One region of the Paenibacillus sp. J22P143 genome, then DNA from elsewhere that is predicted to be linked to it. Evidence: predicted binding sites of a transcription regulator. Region 1 holds the regulator's gene; the other holds the start of a gene.
What was found. The regulator Rex, encoded in region 1, represses fermentation and respiration genes when NADH is low (regulators of the CRP and FNR family bind a similar motif). The targets are predictions, from matches to a motif close to TTGTGAAATATTTCACAA.
Positions count from the first base shown of each region.

Region 2: the regulator Rex is predicted to act here: its motif matches at 2,002-2,019, upstream of AC58PQ_RS15350 (nitrate/nitrite transporter).

Region 1 is NZ_JCAUAQ010000001.1:335,548-339,187, reverse strand. It holds gene dinG (ATP-dependent DNA helicase DinG) at 1-995, shown strand, start outside; gene AC58PQ_RS01590 (redox-sensing transcriptional repressor Rex) at 1,000-1,620, shown strand; gene AC58PQ_RS01585 (inorganic phosphate transporter) at 1,789-2,790, opposite strand; gene AC58PQ_RS01580 (DUF47 domain-containing protein) at 2,853-3,479, opposite strand.
Region 2 is NZ_JCAUAQ010000009.1:85,625-89,264, reverse strand. It holds gene nirB (nitrite reductase large subunit NirB) at 1-485, opposite strand, end outside; gene AC58PQ_RS15350 (nitrate/nitrite transporter) at 745-1,986, opposite strand; gene AC58PQ_RS15345 (ANTAR domain-containing response regulator) at 2,464-3,114, shown strand; gene AC58PQ_RS15340 (anthranilate phosphoribosyltransferase) at 3,111-3,640, shown strand, end outside.

The sequences.
Region 1 (3,640 bases):
TAGTGACCGATCTGAATGGTACAGTGAAGGAACTGTATGCCCATCGTGATTCGCTTCATTTCTTTATGAAAATGGCAGACGAAGGTTATGTGTATTGGATCGAAGCCGGCACCTATGCGAAAGCCAAATCGGTCCAGCTTAATTCCGTACCAACAGATGTAAGCGGCTTGCTGCAGCAGCATTTCTTTGAAACAAAAGATAGTATCATCCTGACTTCTGCGACACTCTCTGTGAATAAATCGTTCCAATACTCGGCGGAGCAATTAGGGTTAGCTATTCCTGCGGATGAAGAGTCGGGCAAGCTGAAAACTGTTCAATTGCCATCTCCTTTTAACTACCGGGAGCAAGCACTGGTTGTAATTCCACGTGATTTCCCAACGATTAAAGGAGCGGGCGATCCTGTTTTCATTGAAGCACTTATCGCTTCCCTGAGTGATGTGGCACAGGTGACAAAGGGTAGAATGTTAGTCCTATGTACGTCGAATCGGATGCTGAAGCTTGTTCATGCAGGTATGAAGGAGAAGCTGAGTCCTCATGGCATCACAGTGCTCGGACAGGGTGTTGACAGCGGCAATCGCAGCAAGTTGACCCGTATGTTCCAAGATAACAAAATGTGCGTGCTGTTAGGCACCAGCTCGTTCTGGGAGGGTGTGGATATCCCAGGTGATGCACTTAGTTGTCTGGCGATTATACGTCTGCCCTTTCAACCGCCAAATCATCCACTTGTTGAAGCCAAATGCGAAAATATTAAGAAACGGAATGAGAATCCGTTCATGAAATTTTCTGTGCCGCAGGCCGTTATTCGGTTTAAGCAGGGCTTTGGTCGTCTTGTTCGGAGAGCGTCAGACAAAGGGATCGTTATTATCTATGATACACGTGTTATCGAAACGTATTATGGCAAGCACTTCCTCTATTCGTTGCCTGGTCCGAAGATCGAGCACATGACGTGCGAACAAATGCTGCCGAGGATTGAGCAATGGATGGGGGGAGCCTAAATACGTGAAAAGTCAAAAAATTTCGGAAGCAGTTGTCCGCAGATTACCCATTTATTTGCGTTATTTAAACGAATTACAATTAAATAATGTATCAACCGTGTCTTCTCAGGATTTAGGTCAGAAGCTGGATCTGAATCCTGCTCAGATTCGAAAGGATTTGGCTTATTTCGGAGAGTTTGGCAAAAAAGGAATCGGTTATGATATTAATTATTTAGTTGAGAAAATTCGGCAGATCCTTAAGTTAGATCGACATATTCAAGTTGCGCTCGTTGGAGCAGGAAATCTAGGCAGAGCTTTATGCAATTATAATACGTACTTACGTAATGATATGAAAATTGTAGCGTTGTTCGATGCGATGCCTGCTAAGACAGGCGAAGTTATTAATAACTTAGTTGTACTTCCTATGGATAAAATGAAATCAGTTTTGGCTGAACTTGGCGTTCGAATCGGTATTATTACCGTGCCTGCGAACGAAGCACAAAATGTAGCCAATGAATTCGTTGCTTGTGGCATTGAAGCTATCTTGAATTTTGCACCTGTCATCATTAAAGTACCACCGGATGTACGCGTGCATTACGCGGATTTTACAACAGAACTACAAAGCTTGGCCTACTATCTCGATTAGCATGAAAAAGGCACGACCCGCGCAGCTTCAGCGGGTCGTGCCTTTTGATATTGACCACAATAGAAAGTATAAGTTTTCGGATTCCGAAAATATCTTTCTATTTGGCGATAAAACCTTCCTCTAAACGCGGTCGCTCATCCTTGAATTGCCTCGATAGAGGTTTTCTCATTACATGATTAAGCGGAATATCGTAAAGTATAGCGTGTACGCAAGCACCATGGAAATAGGAATCGTAATGATCCAAGTGATTAACATGCGACCAACAGTACCCCATTGAACTTCATGGAAACGCATGACACTGCCAGTTCCGATAATCGCGGAGGAGATAACATGCGTCGTTGATAATGGTTTACCAATGAAGGTTGAGAATTGAATAACGATCGATGACGTTAAGTCGGCGGCAAAGCCGTTAATCGGTTCAATTTTCACGATTTTACCTGATACGGTTTTAATAATACGCCATCCACCAATCGAGGTTCCAAGTCCCATCGCAAGTGCGGCAGAGATTTTAACCCAGAGAGGTACATTTAAATCGTCTTGCACGCCGGCTGCAACGAGACCAAATACGATTATACCCATCGCCTTTTGTGCATCGTTACCACCATGGGAATACGAAAGTAATCCCGCAGATAGGATTTGTAAGGTACGAAATCCACGATTTAGCTTGGATCTAGATGTATTACCTGACCAAATAACGATATATTTGATCAACACCATGATGAGATAACCTAGAACGAAAGCAATGATAGGCGATAAAATAAGAATAATAATAATTTGCGTAAAGCCACTCCAATTCACGCCGTTAAAGCCTGCGCCCGCAATGACGGCACCAGCTAAAGCACCAAGTAGCGTGTGAGAGGAGGAAGATGGTATGGACAGATACCAAGTTAGCAAGTTCCAAATGATAGCCGCGAGTAAAGCAGCAATAACGACTTCAACACCGTTCTCGATCTTAGCGGGATTGGCGATACTTCCGCCAACCGTTTTGGCTACTTCAGAGGAAACCATAGCTCCCACAAAATTTAGAGTAGCTGCCATGATAATCGCAACACGAGGGCTTAACGCCCGTGTAGATATCGAAGTTGCAATTGCATTGGCCGTATCATGGAATCCATTGATGAAGTCGAATAGTAAAGCTAGTGCAACGATAACGATCAAATAAATTAACATGAATTCCTCCTTGCGTTTTCCAGTTGGAAAACATTCTTCGTACACATAGACATCTTGTTATCTTATGAGTAACGAAGGACTACGCTATCTAGAATATTTGCGACATCTTCGCAAGCATCGGTTGTTTCTTCAAGACGCTCATAAATTTCTTTGAGTTTAAAATCTTCGTACACGTCTTTACGTGTGATAAAGATTTGACGGATTCCTTCGCGCATCAAGCGATCACCATCATTTTCAAGCTTGTTTATAGCAACGGTATGCTCGGGAATTTGCATATACTTTTTCTTAGCCAACAGCTTGAAGGCATCTAACATATGTTGACAGGAGTCTACAATCACGCCTGAGAAATCTTTCATGTAGGTATCCGTATGAGAAACATTCAAATAGTCGAAACGAGCAATCGTTGCTTCAATACCATCTGTGACATCATCCACTTTGGAAGCCAGTACCATAATATCTTCCCGATCGATCGGGGTAATAAATACTTTGTTCAAACCTTTAAAGATGTCATGCGTAATTGAGTCGCCTGCATGCTCCAAATCATGAATCGCTTTAACGTATTCAATTGGCGGCTTATCACCCATCATAGCGGTGCGAAACAATTGTGCTGTTTGCAAGGCATTCTCTGCAGCACGGATGAGAAGTTGCAAGAAATCGACTTCGTTCTTTCTGCTGAATAACGTTGTCATAGAATCCTCCTAATTTTTACTATATGTACAAGTTTTTAAACGAATTTGTAAATCGAAAATGACCAAATTGTAGAAAAAACTCACAATGTTTAAAGTATCATATACATTAGGTCTAAAGCAACGAAAATTCCGTGACATTTTACAATTTCTTAACATCATTG
Region 2 (3,640 bases), on a different contig from region 1:
GCTTCTAATCCTAGCAAGCCGCCGCCGATGACGATCGCTTTTTTGTACTTTGTAGCCGACTCAATCATGATTTCACAATCACGGATCGTTCTGTAGGCCATTACGCCTTCTTTGTCCGCACCAGGCATAGGAATCATGAATGGATTAGAGCCCGTAGCCAATATCAACTTGTCATACGAAACTGTCAGTCCTTTATCACTCGTTACCGTTTGCACAACGGTATCAATGGCTGTTATCGTTTGATTCGTGTATAAGGTAATGTTATTGTTCGCGTACCATTCATAGGGATGAATCACGATATCCTCGACTTTAGAATCGCCGGAGAGCACATAGGACAACAAGATTCGATTGTAGTTGGGATGCGGTTCACTACCGAAAATCGTAACCTCATATTTATCAGGTGTTAATTTTAGTAAATGTTCAACGGCGTTTACGCCCGCCATTCCGTTTCCGACCAAGACTAGCTTCTCTTTTTTGACTGTCATTGTGATCATCCTTCCATCCATTTACTAAGGGTTCATTTCGAATTTGAGTAGTTGTGAAAAAGGGGTCATTTAGGAGCCAGGCCCCCAAATGACAAATTGAGATATGGAGCTTGAGCAGTTCGATTGAACCAAGGTTCACATCTACTGCAAAGACGCTAGTCGTAACGTCTTTGCCCATGCAGCTTGCCGTGGCAAGCTGCATGAGCAAAAACTTTACAGATTGCCGCCAGCCTAATAGCTAGCGGCATCATGCGCAAAGCTAAGCTTGAAGGGTCTCGATTCCAGGTGATGCTGCTTTTACTTTACCGCCTTCACCAATCCAAGTACGTTTCCATTGTCCTTGAACAACCGCGATCATCACGATACAAGCAATTGCGATCCCACTAAGAATGAGAAACCCTGGCGTGAAGGAGCCTGTGGAGAGCTTCAGATTTCCGAGGATTTTCGGTAAGAAATAACCACCCAAACCACCTGCTGCTCCAACAATCCCAGTAATTACACCAATTTCCGTCTTAAATCGTTGTGGCACGAGTTGGAAAACCGAACCATTCCCCATTCCGAAAGCCATCATGGCAATAAAGAGCATCACTGTTGTTAGTGAAAGTGCTGGCAGTGTTGAAATACCCGCCATCATGATGCCAACAACTCCGTAAAGAACCATTAACATCCGAATTCCACCTATTTTATCAGCAAGCCAACCGCCTACCGGGCGGAAGAAGCTACCGCCAATAACGCACAATGTAGTGAAATCAGCTGCCTTAACTGGAGCAAGACCATATTGCGTATTGAAGAAAATCGTCAAATACGATGCCATCCCTACGAAACCGCCAAATGTTACACTATACAAGATACAGAACAACCAGGAGTCCTTTTGTTTTAACACTTTGCCGTACTCAGCAACTGTTTTGGGCTTCGGTTTATTAGGGCTATCCTTAGCCAAAATACTGAAGATGACCAGTGCTAACACAATTGGAATCATGGCAATTCCGAATACAACGTGCCAATCGCCATAATGCTGAGCTAATCTGTTTGCAAATAATGTAGCGAAGATCGTTCCACTATTTCCCGCTCCTGCAATACCCATCGCTAACCCTTGATACTGTGGCGGGTACCAGCTGCTTGCTAGTGGAAGTGCTGCTGCAAAACTTGCTCCAGCGATACCAAGCATGAGAGCTACGAAATACATATCTCCCATCGTGTCCGCGAATTGCCACCCCCAGAATAATGGAATTAAGGTTAGCGAAAGACCAATTTGTCCTGTCAGTTTGGGACCAATCTTATCCGTCAGCACCCCAAGCACAAGTCTTAGAACCGATCCACCCAAAATTGGTAATGCAACCAAATTTGCTTTTTGTGCGGCATCCAATCCAAAATCTTTGGCAAGAATGACGGCTAGCGGCCCCAAGAGTACCCATACCATGAAACTCATGTCAAAATACAAGAATGAACTGAATAAAGACCCTTTGTGTCCTACTTGCAAAAAACTTTTCCGATCTACCATGCAATCCCTCTCCTTTTGTGAGGCTTTTCGCCTTCTTTTATTCCTACCCGATTTGTTTTTTGACTGCACGTTGACAGAATAGGCCGATAAACATACCCCAATCAATCGCGGGATGCTTATCGGCCTCATTGCCACTGCTGCCACTTCCTCGTGATCAGCATGATAGATGAAATTTTTTCATTACTTTCATTACATTGCACATAAAAAGCCTATCCATTTACGTATTTGTAAGGGGATAGGCACCGTTGCCTTCGTTAAGTGGCACATCATTGTGCCGATTTCTTAACTTGATTATACGATGCAAGTAATCCTATGTCAATAAACATAACACAAAAAATTATAGATGGGATTCAGGGAAGTATATCGACAAATTTTAGGTGCATATGCTATAGTATTGCCGTATAATATTACAAAACAGCACTAAAACCTAACATGTAGTTGTCATGAGATGAAGTTATTCAAGATGGAGGTATTCCCATGTTACAATCATTCATACTGATCGACGAGTTTATACCAACTCGCTCAGCAACCTCCTCTGAGCCTCCACATGCTGTTCGAACGGAAGTCATTCATGGAAAGGAATCTTTGCCTGATGAAATTATGAAGGATTTGGGATTCCGAATTATTACTTCATCTAATATGAAAGAAATTTCATTTATCATCCCAAAGGTCGATGCTGTATTATTATCTGTAAGCCCTGAACGGGTAACGGATTGGCGTACACGCTTGCTCGCAGAGCGAAGTCTTCCGATGTTCTGGTGGTGTGATGCACTTACTTTTCCTTCTAATGAATGCAAAATGGATGGGGGCATAGATGGGTTAATCGGTCCCATGATGAGCCCACTGGAAATTCATTGTGCTTTAATACTTGGCGTCAACCATTATTTCCAACGTACCGAGTGGCAGCAAGAACGCGAACAGCTGCTTTCCAAACTCGAAGAACGCAAGTGGGTCGATCAGGCCAAGCGTATTTTATGCGAAATCAAAGGTATCTCTGAGGCAGAAGCTTATGATTTCCTCCGCAAACAAGCTATGAATGAACGTAAGCGTATGGTCGATGTCGCAACCTCCATCGTCAAGGTATATCAGATACTACAAGATCAAAACAAAGGGGGCCGCAAACGATGATATCTCTATTAAAAGAAGTAGGCCGCGGTAAGCGGGGAGCAAGAGATTTATCTTATGAAGAGGCTGCCCAAGCAGCAGAGCTTATATTATCAGGATCAGCTACACAAGCACAGATCGGTGCATTTCTCGTAGCAGAACGTATTAAAATGGAATCGCCCGATGAAATCAAAGCCTTCATCCAAGCTTTGCGCGAGCGCACAACATCGTATCCCATGGCTGGCAGCATGGACTGTGCAGGACCTTATGATGGTCGTACGCGCACGTTTATCGCTACGTTACCGACCGCTTTCGTGCTCGCAGCCTGCGGACTGCCAACTACACTGCACGGCAGCCCGAGCATGCCGCCGAAATGGGGCATAACGATCTCCGATGTACTTGCCGCGTTGGGTGTGCAGGCACTAGAAGCATCACGTGAAGCTTTAACGTCTGCAGCAGCGCGAACTGGCTTTCTTTTTACGCCTACCGAAAGTTGGTGTCCACCGCTAGGAGAGCTCCGCCAGATTCGCAAAGAACTCGGACTGCGTAC